Undibacterium sp. 5I1: one gene and its partners. Each later gene encodes a partner of the first gene's protein in a complex. Links are inferred from orthologs where the notes say so. Each region holds a gene or a part of one and is shown in the gene's direction. Other genes may lie near its edges.

Region 1 (3,424 bases):
CGCATTTCGAAGGCGTACATTTCTCGGATGACGTCGCCTTCTTCGTCGCCAAGCATCTGCGTTCTAACGTACGCGAACTAGAAGGCGCTTTGCGAAAAATTCTGGCGTACTCGCGTTTTCACGGCAAAGAAATCACGATTGATGTCGTCAAAGAAGCCTTAAAAGATTTGCTATCGGTACAGAACCGCCAGATTTCGGTAGAAAATATCCAGAAGACAGTTGCAGACTTTTTCAACATGAAAGTCGCCGACATGTACTCTAAAAAGCGTCCAGCGAATATCGCCAGACCACGCCAGATCGCGATGTATCTGGCGAAAGAATTAACGCAAAAAAGCTTGCCAGAAATTGGTGAACTGTTCGGCGGCCGCGATCACACCACAGTCTTGCATGCAGTACGCAAAATCACGGCAGATCGCAGCAAGAATCCCGAATGTAATCATGAGCTACATGTGTTGGAGCAGACTCTGAAGGGTTAAGCACTACAAATTGTAGTGTACGCCGTGCGCACCAAAGCAAGCGGCAACGAAGCAAATAAAGTTGATAATGCGCATGGCGCACCCTAGGATTTTAGAAGTACCATTTTTAGACGTCCAATCATTCTGCGGCCTCCACGCGGTTTTTGCCCCAGAAGCCGCAGAATCATTGGACAATGCATTTAAGTTTTTTAAGTCATTACCTTACGGCATTGAAGTTATAAAACTAAGTTACAGAACGAAGTTACTGAATCAAGCCAGAGAAGTAAGCTACAGAAGTGAATCATCCTTTATTAACAAAATTACGCGAGGATATAAACATGCAATTGGTCAAAACTCACCGGGACACAATCCTCCGGCCTCTGCAAATCGTGAGCGGTATTGTCGAGCGTCGGCACACATTGCCGATTCTGGCCAATATCCTCATACGCAAGGACGGCGAAAAAGTGTCTTTCTTGTCGACTGACATTGAAGTGCAAATCACCACCCGTGCCGATATCGGTTCGGGTGGCGAGAGCATTGCCACTACCGTCGCTGCGCGTAAGCTGCTCGATATTTTGCGCGCACTGCCGGACGACAATGACATCGTCCTCAAGCTCGACAATAAGAAGATGACTGTGCAGTCAGGCAAATCGCGCTTCTCTTTGCAAACTCTGGCGGCAGAAGAATTCCCTACCGTCGCACAAGCAGAACACTTCAACGCCAGCGTTAGCCTGCCGCAAAAAACGCTCAAGCACCTGTTTAACATGGTGCACTTCTCCATGGCGCAGCAAGACATTCGTTATTACCTGAATGGTCTGTTGCTCGTGGTCGATGGCAAAAACGTGATTGCCGTGGCGACCGACGGTCATCGTCTGGCGTATTGCCAGGTGGAAGTCGAACAAGAATTCCCACGTCAAGAAGTCATCATCCCGCGCAAAACGATTATCGAATTGCAGCGTTTGTTAGAAGACAAGGACGATCTGGTGCAACTCGACATCGCCAACAATCAGGTCAAGCTGACGTTTGCTGATATTGAGCTGATTTCCAAATTGGTCGAAGGCAAATTCCCAGATTTCAACCGCGTAATCCCTAAGGGTTATAAAAACAATTTCACCTTGGGTCGCGAGCAATTGCTGCGCTCCTTGCAACGTGCCGCCATTATGACCAGCGACAAGTTCAAAGGCGTGCGTTGTGTAGTCACACCGGGCAGTATGCAAATCCTGTCCACCAATGCCGATCAGGAAGAAGCAGTAGAGGAAATTGAAATCGATTACGGCGGCGACAGTGTCGATATCGGCTTCAATGTTACCTATTTGTTGGATGTGTTGAATAACCTTAAAGTCGATCAGATCAACCTCGCCTTTGGTGACTCCAACTCATCCGCATTAATCACCATCCCAGACAACGCCGATTTTAAATACGTCGTTATGCCAATGCGGATTTAGTGCGAAAGAGTGCTAAAGCTCCCCAGCCGCATGCAGCCTAATTACTGAATGCGGCTGGGGAGTGAGGGAGATTAGGTAATCCGGATTTACACAAATTCCGCTATGGATTTCAAAGTGGTTTGTGCCGGATTTATTCAAGTGATATGACGAATTAAGTTGATAACTAAGTTGATAACTAAGTTGACGAATTAATTTGACTCACTAAGTTGACTAACTAAGCGCCCTCATCCCAGCCCCGCATTCAGCAATGACGCTGCTTGCGAGTGGGAACTAAAACTCCAGATCAGTTAGTACGTTAGAACAAGTAAGACCATAATAAAGAAGGTAACCATGTCCGAGAACACCCAAGACAACACTCCAGCGCAGCCAAATGCTTATGGCGCGTCCTCAATCCAGATACTGGAAGGTTTGGAAGCCGTGCGTAAGCGCCCCGGCATGTACATTGGCGATACATCGGACGGCACCGGTCTGCATCACCTGGTATTTGAAGTGCTGGATAACTCAATTGATGAATCGCTGGCTGGTCACTGTACCGAGATCAACGTCACCATCCATGCCGACAACTCCATCTCCATTACCGATAACGGTCGCGGCATTCCGACCGGTATCAAATGGGACGACAAGCACGACCCAAAACGCAGCGCGGCAGAGATCGTTATGACCGAGCTGCATGCTGGTGGTAAGTTCGATCAAAACTCTTACAAAGTCTCCGGCGGTTTGCATGGCGTTGGTGTGTCTTGCGTAAATGGACTGTCCAAATTACTCAAGCTCACTATCCGCCGCGATGGCAAACAATATGCGATGGAATTTGTCCGCGGCGTACCGCAAAACCGTGAAATAGAAACCATCGACGGCATTGTCGTTTCCCCGATTAAAGTCATCGGCGACACCGACAAACGCGGTACCGAAGTCCACTTCTGGGCCGATGAAGAAATCTTCACTCATGTCGAATTCCATTACGAGATTCTGGCAAAGCGTATCCGCGAATTATCGTTCCTCAATAATGGCGTGCGCATCAAACTCACCGACCAACGCACAGGCAAAGAAGAAATGTTTGCCTTTGAAGGCGGCACCCGTGGCTTTGTCGAATACATCAACAAATCTAAAAGCGTCTTGCACCCAACGATTTTCCAAGCCACTGGTGAGCGTCTGTCTGACCAAGGCACCAACATCACCGTTGACGTTTCCATGCAATGGAACGACGCCTACAACGAGCAAGTTTTATGCTTTACCAATAACATCCCACAACGTGACGGCGGCACCCATCTGACTGGCTTGCGCGCAGCGATGACCCGCGTCATTAATAAATATATCGAAGAACACGACTACGCTAAAAAAGCTAAAGTCGAAGTCACCGGCGATGATATGCGCGAAGGCTTAACCTGCGTCTTGTCCGTCAAAGTACCTGAGCCAAAGTTCAGCTCACAAACCAAAGACAAACTGGTTTCCAGCGAAGTCCGCGGCCCGGTAGAAGAAATTGTCGCCAAAACTTTATCCGACTATCTGCAAGAGCGCCCTAACGAC
Region 2 (3,514 bases), 1.8 Mb from region 1 along the record:
AAGCCTTGATCATGGCATCTATCATCGAAAAAGAAACCGGCCAAAAATCTGAGCGCACTATGATCGCTGCGGTATTTGTTAATCGTCTCAAGCTAGGCATGCTTCTGCAAACAGATCCGACGGTGATTTATGGCATGGGGGATAAATATCAAGGCAAAATCAGAAAAAACGATTTGCTCACCGATACACCGTTTAACACCTATACTCGCACTGGTCTGCCGCCAACGCCGATCGCATTGCCCGGAATCGCCTCATTGACAGCGGCGTTTACTCCCGCGAAAAGTGGTGCTTTATATTTTGTCGCCAGAGGTGATGGTACTAGCCAGTTTTCTGATGATTTGAGTGAGCACAATCGTGCCGTTAATAAATATCAGCGCTAGATCAAGATTGAAGTAAACCAAATTGAATTACCAAAAACTATAGCAAGAACTGATTAAAGAATTGATTTGTATGTCGATAGCAAGCAAAACAAGTGCAGCAACAAGAGGCAAGTTCATTACTTTTGAAGGTATTGATGGCGCCGGTAAATCCACCCATATTGCATATGTGGCAGAGCAGTTGCAGCAGCATGGGATTAAGGTTGTGTCTTCCCGTGAACCCGGTGGTACGGCATTAGGCGAAAAATTACGTGATCTGCTTTTGCAGGAAAAAATGCATTTAGAAACGGAAGCCTTACTCATGTTCGCCGTACGCAGAGAACATATCGCTCAAGTAATAGAACCGGCCTTAGCTCGCGGTGACTGGGTTATTTCTGATCGCTTTACCGATGCGAGTTTTGCTTATCAAGGTGGTGGACGTAAATTGGCGCTGGAAAAACTGAATGCACTGGAACAATGGGTACATCCCGATTTACAGCCTGACATGACATTTTTGTTTGATGTGCCTTTAGAAGTAGCACGTGCCCGTCTGGATGCAAGCCGCGATCTGGATAAGTTTGAGCAGGAAAAAGCAGAATTTTTTGCAGATACCCGCGCTGAATATTTGCGCCGCGCCGCTGAGTTTTCAGAACGTTTTCAGATCATCGATTCGACCCGTCCGATTCCTGACATCCGTGCGTATCTTGATACCTTGATTGAGCGCTTGTGTAGTGAACCTGAACCATATTCATTTAAGTCGCATTCAAATCAGCAGACGCAGGTATGACGCATCCACTTTTTATCTGGCAGCAAGACGCTTGGCAACAATTGAATTTACTACGGCAGCGTATGCCTCATGCGATTTTGCTATACGGTCCTGAAGGCATCGGCAAAACTGTTTTTGCCGAACATCTGGCGCAGTCCTTATTGTGTGAAGCACCTTCCGCAGACGGCCATGCCTGCGGTACTTGCTTATCTTGCGGCTGGTTTGGGCAGTACAGTCATCCGGACTACCGTCGGGTCAGGCCCGAGTTACTGGATGAGGAAGAGGGCGCCGCCAGCGAGGGCGATGCTCCTGAGCCTGAGAAAAAAACAAAATCTAGCAAAGCACCATCAAAAGAAATCGTCATCAATCAGGTGCGGGCATTGGGCGATTTTATGAATATTTCTACCCATCGTCAGGGACGACGTGTGATCGTGTTGTATCCGGCCGAAGCCTTGAATATCCCGGCGGCCAATGCCTTGCTTAAATCATTGGAAGAGCCGAATCCCAATACGGTATTTATTCTGGTCTCAAACAGTCTGGATAAATTGTTGCCGACGATTTTGTCGCGCTGTCACAAATTTGGAATGGGTTTGCCAGACAAACAGCAATCTTTGGACTGGTTGAAAACCCAACAGTTAGGCGATGCAGAGACCTGGCTGGCGCAGCAAGGTGGCGCGCCCTTATCTGCCTTATTGATGTCGCAGTCGGAAGACAGAGCGGAGTTAGACGAATTTTTGCGTCAGTTAAGTAAGCCGGGTGTTGATTCCAGCTTGAAAATTGCGGAAAAAATACAAAAACTTAGTGTGCCGAATACGGTCGCCTGGTTGCAGCGTTGGTTGTATGATATTTTTTCTTATAAACAAACAGGAAGAATCCGGTATCATCCTCGATATCAAAAAGAGTTAGCTGTGCTCGCCCAACGTGTTGACGTCCATGCTTTATTAAATGTGATTAAGAGCACGAATGAGCGTCAGGCAATTGCCAGTCATCCTTTGTCTGCCAAACTCTTTATTGAAGATATGCTGTTGGATTACTCTTCACTATTTCACTGAAAGCTTGTTTATGGCCGACTTGCCCGCCGATCCTGGTATTCCTTTGAACATGCCAACACCGGCGCGTCCTTCCGTGTTGTCATTGGCAATTAAAGAGAAGGCAGCGCTGTACTCTGCCTATATGCCATTCCTAAAAAATGGCGGTATCTTTGTACCAACCAATAAATCTTATCGCTTGGGCGAAGAGATTTATCTGATTTTGACTTTATTAGATGACCCAAATAAATATCCTATCGCTGGCAAAGTAGCCTGGATCACCCCGGCAGGTGCTGGCAATAACAAGTCACAAGGTATCGGCGTCCACTTTCCCGATGATGAAAGTGGTACACGTATCCGTTTAAGGGTGGAAGAGTTATTAGGCGCTGCGATTCGTTCATCGCGCGCAACTCATACGCTTTAGCATCCACTTTTCAACTCAAGCGCTTTGCCTTGAGTTCGTTGACGAGACTATGTTGGTTCAAACGTCCTAAATTTCTCCTTGTATTGATAATTATGTCTGGATTTGTTCCCTCCCATCGCCTGGCAAGATTCGCTGATCTGCCAGCGATTGTCGCTATCTATAACTCTACTGTTGCTTCCCGTCAGGTCACTGCCGATACTGACCCAATATCGGTTGAGTCCCGACACGCCTGGTTCAACGAGCATACGCCAGACAAACGTCCGCTGTGGGTGATTGAAGACAATGGAAAAATTTTAGGCTGGCTGTCATTTTCTAATTTTTATGGACGGCCCGCGTATTCCGGCACAGCAGAGCTTTCTATTTATTTACATGAGGATGCCCGCGGTAAAGGCTTGGGGCGATATTTTCTGAATCAGGCGATTGCCTATGCTCCGCAAATCGCAGTACATACTCTGCTGGGATTTATATTCGGTCACAACACACCCAGCATGAATTTATTTGCCAAGTTTAACTTTGAGATTTGGGCAAATATGCCCCGTGTTGCTAACTTGGATGGCATTGAACGTGATTTGATCATCATGGGGAAGCGGATTAGCTGAGACTGAACTTCCATCTGTTTTAAGGTGCTTTAAGTCGTTTTGAGCCTGTCTAGGCTTAAAAAGAGTAAAATCCGGCATCGAACCTCAATGGCTTGCTTTCTCAACGGAAGACAAGCCATATATTTTTATAGGAATCACTCATTATGCTGAGCTATCGCCACGGCTTCCATGCAGGCAACCACGCAGACGTTCTCAAGCATTTCGTCACAATTCAATTACTGAATTATTTAGGTCAGAAAGATACGGCCTACACCTACATAGACACGCATGCTGGTGCTGGTTTGTATTCGCTGGATGCTGGTTATGCAACAAAAAATGCCGAATTTGAAACCGGCATTGCT
Region 3 (3,599 bases), 1.9 Mb from region 1 along the record:
GATAATGATGGAGCGGTTACTTAGCTTATTGTCTGGGTCGGCGACCCATTCAGGATCGAGGATGTCATAACCATCTTCGTACACGTCGCTATAGTCAAAATCGGAGGCGAGCCGGATCACGGGTGATTCAAAAATATATTTACGCGGTTGTCGCGTTTTGTCCGGCACTGCACGATATACGGTGGAGCCAAGATTAAAGCCGCAAAACGGGTCGGCGCTAGTTTCATCGATTTCCGCAGGCGTCATCGCATAGCCACGCACATAGATGATCGGGTAAAAAGGGGCGTTTGGATTGCTCATACCATCCTTAGTTTTTGGTAACGCCTCTGCGTAATTTGTGAGAACGTTGACGTATTTTTCTAACGAACATCGGTGAAGTCAGTCATGCATCATGACTGGCAGGCTTTCATTTGTTATCTATTTTGAAATGTTATCGTTATAGTACAATTATTAGGCTTAAGCAAATGTTTGTAAGACATATCTGAAAAGCTGCCGGATCGCCCTGAGTAGTCTAATCAGTGTTTTTAGATATTTCACCTTCTTGACGGCAGAGAATTAACCGTTTGCTACCTCCATTATTTTTAATCAATGATCTTTGTCTGCACTACGTCAAAACAGAGTCGGATAAGGTAAAATCCTGTCATGTCATATCAAGTTCTCGCCAGAAAATATCGTCCCAAAAGCTTTGAAACGCTGGTTGGGCAGGAGCACGTGGTTCGTGCCTTATCGCATGCGCTGGAGCAGCAACGGCTGCATCACGCGTATTTATTCACAGGGACTCGTGGTGTCGGTAAAACGACGCTCTCACGCATACTCGCTAAATCCTTTAATTGCATCGGTGCCAATGGTAACGGCGGCATCACCTCGCACCCTTGTGGTGTGTGCGAAGCCTGCGTGGCGATTGATGCCGGACGCTTTGTTGATTATATCGAGATGGATGCGGCGTCTAATCGCGGGGTGGATGAGATGGCAGCGCTGCTAGAGCAAGCGGTCTACGCACCATCGAATGCACGCTTCAAGGTCTATATGATCGATGAGGTGCACATGCTGACTAACCATGCGTTTAACTCCATGTTAAAGACGCTGGAAGAGCCGCCTGAGCATGTCAAATTTATCCTCGCCACCACCGATCCACAAAAAATTCCAGTGACGGTATTGTCGCGCTGTCTGCAATTTAATTTGAAGCAGATGCCACCTGGTCATATTGTTTCGCACCTGGAAAATATTCTCGGCCAAGAGCAGATCGAATTTGAAGTCCCGGCACTTCGCTTGCTGGCACAAGGTGCGCATGGCTCTATGCGCGATGCCTTGTCGCTGACAGATCAATCAATTGCGTATGCAGCTGGCAAAGTGACCTTAGAGGCAGTGCAAGGTATGTTGGGTGCATTAGATCAGTCGTATCTGATCCGCTTGCTCGATGCCTTGGCTGTGAAAGAGGGCAAAGCTTTGCTAGATGTCGCTGACGAAATGGCGGCACGTAGCTTGTCTTATAAATCCGCTCTACAAGATTTAGGTAGTTTGCTGCATCAGATTGCCATCGCACAAATGGTGCCGGATGCTGTGCCTGAGGACATGCCAGAGCGCGATGATGTTATTCGCCTCGCTGCTTTATTCGGTAAAGAAGAGATTCAACTGTTTTACCAGATCGCGGTACATGGTCGTAATGAGTTGGTGTTAGCACCGGATGAATACGCTGGTTTTAGTATGACGCTACTGCGCTTGCTAGCCTTCCGTCCGTCTGATAGTGGCGCGGCAATTGCAGGTAATGGCGCTGGTGGCTCGGGTGGATCTGCGCCGTCTGGCCGCGTTCCTCAACGTCCAATTATGCCGAGTGTAGTAAGCCCAGTAAATTCAGTCAGATCGGTAAATTCAGCTAGTTCAATTAGTGGGCAGCTAGCATCCAGCCCACCTTTAAGCTCCGCTGCAATAGTCTCGCCAACAATGTCTGTAGCGATACCGCCCGTTGCGCCAGTTATGGCTGTGCCGGCTGTTGAATCTTCTGCTCAAGATAATCAGGTAGCTCGTGTGGCTGAACTTGTTTCGACTGCTCAGCAGGTGGGGGAAATACTTCCAGAAGTAATACCAGAAGCGCTTCCAATCGCAGCGCAGGTAGTTCTACCAGCAACGGTGGCAGTCCCTGTTTTATCGCCTCGTGATGCTGCGTTAGCTGCTGCTGGTTTACGTAAGCCTTCGGTTGCCAGTCGTGCAGCAGTTGCCGAAATATCTGCAACACGTCCGATGGCGGCACCTGTTACGGTGCCAGTCTTAAGCTCGGCACCAGCTAGGCCAACTGCCCCAGTTGAGTCATTTGCCAACGCTACGCAAGTTGTTTCTCCGACAAAAGAGCGGCACACATCAACCGTAAGCCAGACAAAAATAGCGGCGCCAGCCGGGATGGATGACATGCCGCCTTGGGACGAAGATATGATGGAAGCGAGCTCTTCTAATGAGTTACCGCCACATTTTCAGTCCGCTGCTTTTGATGATCAGTTTGATCAGGCTGCGATTGTTCCCGTGCAAGTGAAGTCAGAAAACCCAGCACCTCCCGTTAACCCTCCTCAGCCGACCATATCAATTTCGGCGCAAACTATAAATGCTTGTGAAGCGCCAACTGACTCTGTAGCATTTGGGGAGTCGCCACAAATAGCATTGCGCGTTACAGAAATTAAACCAATACAAGAATTAAATTGGGATGGACATTGGCCTAATCTGGCAAGCAGTTTGCCGATGCGTGGCGTGGCACAGCAATTAGTGCAGCAAAGTGAGTTAATTGATTGCCAGATCAACGGTAATACATTCGTATTTAGTTTGCGCGTACCTTTGCAAACATTATTATCATCTGGCAGCGTTGAAAAATTAGAGCTCGCTTTGTCAGAGCGTTTTGCAAAGACAGTTAAGGTCGAGACTAAAATCGGTGCCGTCGAGCAAACCGCTAACGCCCAGGCAGTTGCTGAGCGCGCAGAGCGTCAGCAGCTTGCAGAAAAATCGATACAAAGTGATTCCTTCATTCAGTCTTTAATGCGAGAATTCGGCGCGTCTATCGTGACTGGCAGTATTAAACCTGTTTGATTTCTTACAAAATGATTCGGCCAATAGCTACAAATTAATTAAGCATTTATCAACACCATTGAACAAGTTTTAGGAGATTTTTATGATGAAAAACCAAATCGCAGGCTTGATGAAGCAAGCGCAAGCCATGCAAGACAACATGAAAAAAGCGCAAGACCAATTGGCGCTAGTTGAGGTAGAAGGGCAATCTGGTGCAGGTTTAGTCAAAGTAGTGATGACATGCAAAAATGACGTAAAACGCGTCACGATTGATCCGTCTTTGCTGGCCGACGATAAAGATATGTTAGAAGACTTGGTTGCAGCAGCTTTTAACGACGCAGTACGCAAGGCAGAAGCCACATCGGCTGAAAAAATGTCTGCGTTGACATCTGGCATGCCATTGCCACCAGGCTTTAAACTGCCGTTCTAAGTACGTTTTTGCAGAGGGTATAAAGCCCTCTGCAATGTTAAGTTTTGGTATCTTGCCTCCGTATTTTTATTCGTCCTCATGCAGAAAATTCGTCTCTTCGCTTTTTCGCGCTACGCTTTTT
Region 4 (3,465 bases), 190 kb from region 1 along the record:
CGCAGTCAGTCGTTTAAGGTGCCAACTAAGCTGTCATTTCAGGCGCTAATAAAACGTATTTGTCTTTGAGTTGCCAGACAAATTCAAATACGATTTAGTTTGAAACCTGATTAAAAAAATCGTAAATGCCTTGGTCGCTCATCTTGCGCGCATTCGACAATTCGCCGCCTTTGCTCGCATACACCAGGCTGTTGTCAGCCTTTAAAACTAATGCCGCAGGAATACCTTTTTTGATCGGATTTTCGTACTGTTTTGCGATCTCCAGATTTTTATCAAATTGACCTACATCCACTTTGACCAATACAAATTTACTGGCGATCAGTGCGGCATTTTGACCTTTGATCGATTTGTCCAGTTCTAAACAATCTTTGCACCAGTTAGCGCCAAAAATCACCAGCACTTTTTTATTTGTCGCCTGCGCTGTTGCCAGAGCTTTGTTAATGTTGGCCTGCGCATCGGCGGTTTCGTCATAGGGTTGATAAGTGGCAGCAGCGCTGACGCCAAGCGTAGCAAAAGACAGGCTGAGACCAAAACAAAATGCGAGTAATTTTTTCATGAGAGTCCTCTAATAGCACTGCAAAATTAGCGAGGCCAGCTACATCAGCGAAACCAGCCTAACAGAGCAGCTTGAATTGATTAAATTAATTGAACTAAATAGACAGGATCAGCAAAGCTCTCCGGTGAGACATCATGACGCAAATACCAGAATTTGTCATGGACAGGATAGACGCTGAAACAATTATGGTAGATGCTTAAAATTACAGCAACTTAAAGCGCTGACTTAGAGCAAAGATAGATGCTGTTTTGTATGCGAGTACGTTGATAGCAGGCTCACTCAAATACTGATTTTATATACTGATATTACATACTGATTTTATATACAGTATTTTCTTTTAAATGGATTAAAATACCTCAACGCTTGTCAGCAATAATCTCAGTAACAGCTTCAGTCATCACTTCGATAACATCATGTCCACCGCCCAGCGAAAAATTATCCATTGCGACTGTGATTGCTTCTATGCCGCGATAGAAATGCGGGACGATCCGCGTTTGCGCGATAAGCCGCTGGCTGTTGGTGGCAGAGCAGATCAGCGTGGTGTGGTGGCGACGTGCAATTACGAGGCGCGGCGCTTTGGTGTGCGCTCAGCCATGCCGACCTCGTTAGCATTACGGCGCTGTCCTGATTTAATCGTTCTGCCACCAACCATGGAGAAATACCGTATCGCGTCTAAAGCGATTTTGGCGATTTATCGTGACTACACCGACTTGGTCGAACCTTTATCACTGGATGAAGCGTATCTGGATGTGAGCGATTGCACGCAGCACAAAGGGAGTGCGACCCTGATTGCGCAAGAGATACGGGTGCGGATTGCAGCCACGGTGGGCATCACAGCCTCCGCCGGTGTGGCGGCGAATAAATTTCTCGCCAAAATCGCCAGCGACTGGAATAAGCCAGACGGTCAGTTTGTGGTCTTGCCAGAAGACGCAGATAGCTTTGTGGCAGAACTACCAGTCGCTAAATTATTTGGTGTGGGCAAAGTCACGGCGGCTAAATTGCATGGCCTTGGTGTGCAATATTGCCGCGATTTGCGCAGCTGGTCTTTACCCGATTTGCAGCAACACTTTGGCAAGCTTGGCTATAACTTGTACCTGCTTTGTCGTGGCATTGATCATCGTAGTGTTTGTCCGGACAGCGAGCGAAAATCAGTCAGCGTAGAAGAAACCTACGCCCAGGATTTGCCCGATCTGGCGGCTTGTCAGACGGAGTTGCCTGCCTTGTTTGCGATGTTGGTAGCGAGGATGAAGCGTGTACAAGCGGAGGATTACATACACAAGTTATACGTCAAAATCCGCTTTGCCGATTTCCACCAGACTACCGCAGAATGTCGTGGCAGCAGCTTGGACGAAAGTAGTTTTGTCAGCTTGTTAGAGACCGCATTTGCACGCGGCCAACAACCCGTTCGCTTGCTTGGGCTGGGTACCCGTTTAAGTGGCACGGAGCAAGCGTCAACGGCGGAGCAGCAATTGGTTTTGTTTGCGAGTTAAGTCCTGTCTTTGAGTCGTAGAGAGATAAAACAACATTTCTTTTTTAATTTTCTGTGAGAAGGTTTATCGCCTTTTCTAACACTATGTCATCGCCAGAAATCGCATCTTCTATCGTTGATTTATAAGGGAGAGTGGGAATGATTCCAATACCGTGGAATTGAGACCCATCTTGTTTCAAGACTTGCATCCCAGTCCAAAAAACTTTATATCCTCCTGGAAGAGGCAAGCAACTAATATTTCCATTCGAGCCTGCAGTCCGTGTGCCTATGATTTCACCCAGTTTGTAGTGCTCTACGATAGTCATCAAGGTTTCTGCAGCACTGATCGTATTACCGCTTATCAAAAAAACTAATTTGGCATTGATATAGGGCGCTTGAGGTTGAAGAGCTTTTCCAATGCGCTCCCATTGCCAATGATCCCGATCAGCTCCACTGATGACAGGGACATTGAATAACGGTACCTCTAGTGGCCTTTTTGTAAAATGTTTTAAGAAATTGCTATTGCCATTCACATAATTTCGGACATCAAAAATGATCCCTTTGAAGTTATTTTTTTGGGCAATCAATTGTTCAATATCTTTGCCATCCGCTCTGTCGATATCTACATACCAAATACCGCTTTTCAATTGTTGCATCGCTCCTAATGGATTTTTTTCTCTTAAATTGACCACAGGCGTATCACGAAGGAAAGTCTTTGTTTGCTTGAATCCTTTTAGGTCTCGGTAGCTCATTTCTAAGAGGGAATTTTCTTCCCCTGTGAGCAGCTCGACAGATAAGATTTCGGCCTGCATGGTGTCTGTTGCGGACATGTTTTCTGTATTTATTTCTGACAACCTGTGTGCAATTGGCAAACCATTTAAATGCGTAATTTGGCTTCCAAAGGGAATTAATGGTTGATTGCCTGGAGTTAGGCGGGACCTTGAAACCACCGGTACACCATCGATCATTTTTATTTTGATAAAAGGTGAAAAGCATCAAGCTCCCTCGGACCTGTGACACGCGCATGTCCATCGTGCAATGCGGAAGTAAAGCGCATTAGGGTGTGGGTAAATGCTTTTTCATCTTTATCGCTTGAGGCGGATAACAAGAGTGCGTCCAATTCCTTATTCCAGTCGATTTTAATGATGTCGGAATACGGATAGAAATAACGTAACGCACTCCATATTTGTATAGCATTCCCTAACCTTGTGATTCGGTCATTTCCACTGAAATCTGGGACTATATTTTTCAACTGATAGTCAACTCGATTCAAACCATTCTCTGGTTCAACTTTGGGAATGGTTTCATGATTTTTAGTTGAAAATACGAGATCAGGCATCCACAGTGTAACTTGCCCTCCTAGCTCAATTTTATTGAGTTGAACCACATTACCTTGCAATGAGACATCATCAGTAAGTTGTTTACTAAGTTTTTCATACAC

The links.
Region 2: the proteins of dnaN (region 1) and RGU72_RS07710 are in contact, whole or in part, in a cryo-EM structure (PDB 8GIZ), measured with the Escherichia coli proteins. The link is inferred for Undibacterium sp. 5I1 from one-to-one orthologs.
Region 3: the proteins of dnaN (region 1) and RGU72_RS07385 are in contact, whole or in part, in a cryo-EM structure (PDB 8GIZ), measured with the Escherichia coli proteins. The link is inferred for Undibacterium sp. 5I1 from one-to-one orthologs.
Region 4: the proteins of dnaN (region 1) and dinB are in contact, whole or in part, in a solved structure (PDB 1OK7), measured with the Escherichia coli proteins. The link is inferred for Undibacterium sp. 5I1 from one-to-one orthologs.

What each region holds. Positions count from the first base shown.
Region 1 is NZ_JAVIWI010000001.1:3,544,105-3,547,528, forward strand. Bases 1-2,846 are described here. They hold dnaN (DNA polymerase III subunit beta), read left to right. Parts: upstream 1-793; coding sequence 794-1,900; downstream 1,901-2,846. Other genes in these bases: dnaA (chromosomal replication initiator protein DnaA), read left to right, coding at 1-476; gyrB (DNA topoisomerase (ATP-hydrolyzing) subunit B), read left to right, coding at 2,231-2,846. In the rest of the region: more of gyrB, read left to right, coding at 2,847-3,424. UniProt on the Escherichia coli protein: Confers DNA tethering and processivity to DNA polymerases and other proteins. Acts as a clamp, forming a ring around DNA (a reaction catalyzed by the clamp-loading complex) which diffuses in an ATP-independent manner freely and bidirectionally along dsDNA.
Region 2 is NZ_JAVIWI010000001.1:1,729,857-1,733,370, reverse strand. Bases 221-3,156 are described here. They hold RGU72_RS07710 (DNA polymerase III subunit delta'), read left to right. Parts: upstream 221-1,139; coding sequence 1,140-2,174; downstream 2,175-3,156. Other genes in these bases: RGU72_RS07700 (N-acetyltransferase family protein), read left to right, coding at 2,667-3,156; RGU72_RS07705 (PilZ domain-containing protein), read left to right, coding at 2,185-2,574; tmk (dTMP kinase), read left to right, coding at 451-1,143; mltG (endolytic transglycosylase MltG), read left to right, coding at 221-380. In the rest of the region: more of mltG, read left to right, coding at 1-220; more of RGU72_RS07700, read left to right, coding at 3,157-3,173; RGU72_RS07695 (23S rRNA (adenine(2030)-N(6))-methyltransferase RlmJ), read left to right, coding at 3,317-3,514. UniProt on the Escherichia coli protein: Part of the beta sliding clamp loading complex, which hydrolyzes ATP to load the beta clamp onto primed DNA to form the DNA replication pre-initiation complex.
Region 3 is NZ_JAVIWI010000001.1:1,647,092-1,650,690, reverse strand. The notes cover bases 335-3,355. They hold RGU72_RS07385 (DNA polymerase III subunit gamma/tau), read left to right. Parts: upstream 335-642; coding sequence 643-3,069; downstream 3,070-3,355. Other genes in these bases: RGU72_RS07380 (YbaB/EbfC family nucleoid-associated protein), read left to right, coding at 3,152-3,355. In the rest of the region: RGU72_RS07390 (hypothetical protein), read right to left, coding at 1-300; more of RGU72_RS07380, read left to right, coding at 3,356-3,478. UniProt on the Escherichia coli protein: Part of the beta sliding clamp loading complex, which hydrolyzes ATP to load the beta clamp onto primed DNA to form the DNA replication pre-initiation complex.
Region 4 is NZ_JAVIWI010000001.1:3,734,776-3,738,240, forward strand. What follows is about bases 121-3,007. They hold dinB (DNA polymerase IV), read left to right. Parts: upstream 121-969; coding sequence 970-2,046; downstream 2,047-3,007. Other genes in these bases: RGU72_RS16335 (thioredoxin family protein), read right to left, coding at 121-556; RGU72_RS16345 (S41 family peptidase), read right to left, coding at 2,090-2,992; RGU72_RS16350 (hypothetical protein), read right to left, coding at 2,995-3,007. In the rest of the region: more of RGU72_RS16335, read right to left, coding at 95-120; more of RGU72_RS16350, read right to left, coding at 3,008-3,465. UniProt on the Escherichia coli protein: Poorly processive, error-prone DNA polymerase involved in translesion repair and untargeted mutagenesis. Copies undamaged DNA at stalled replication forks, which arise in vivo from mismatched or misaligned primer ends.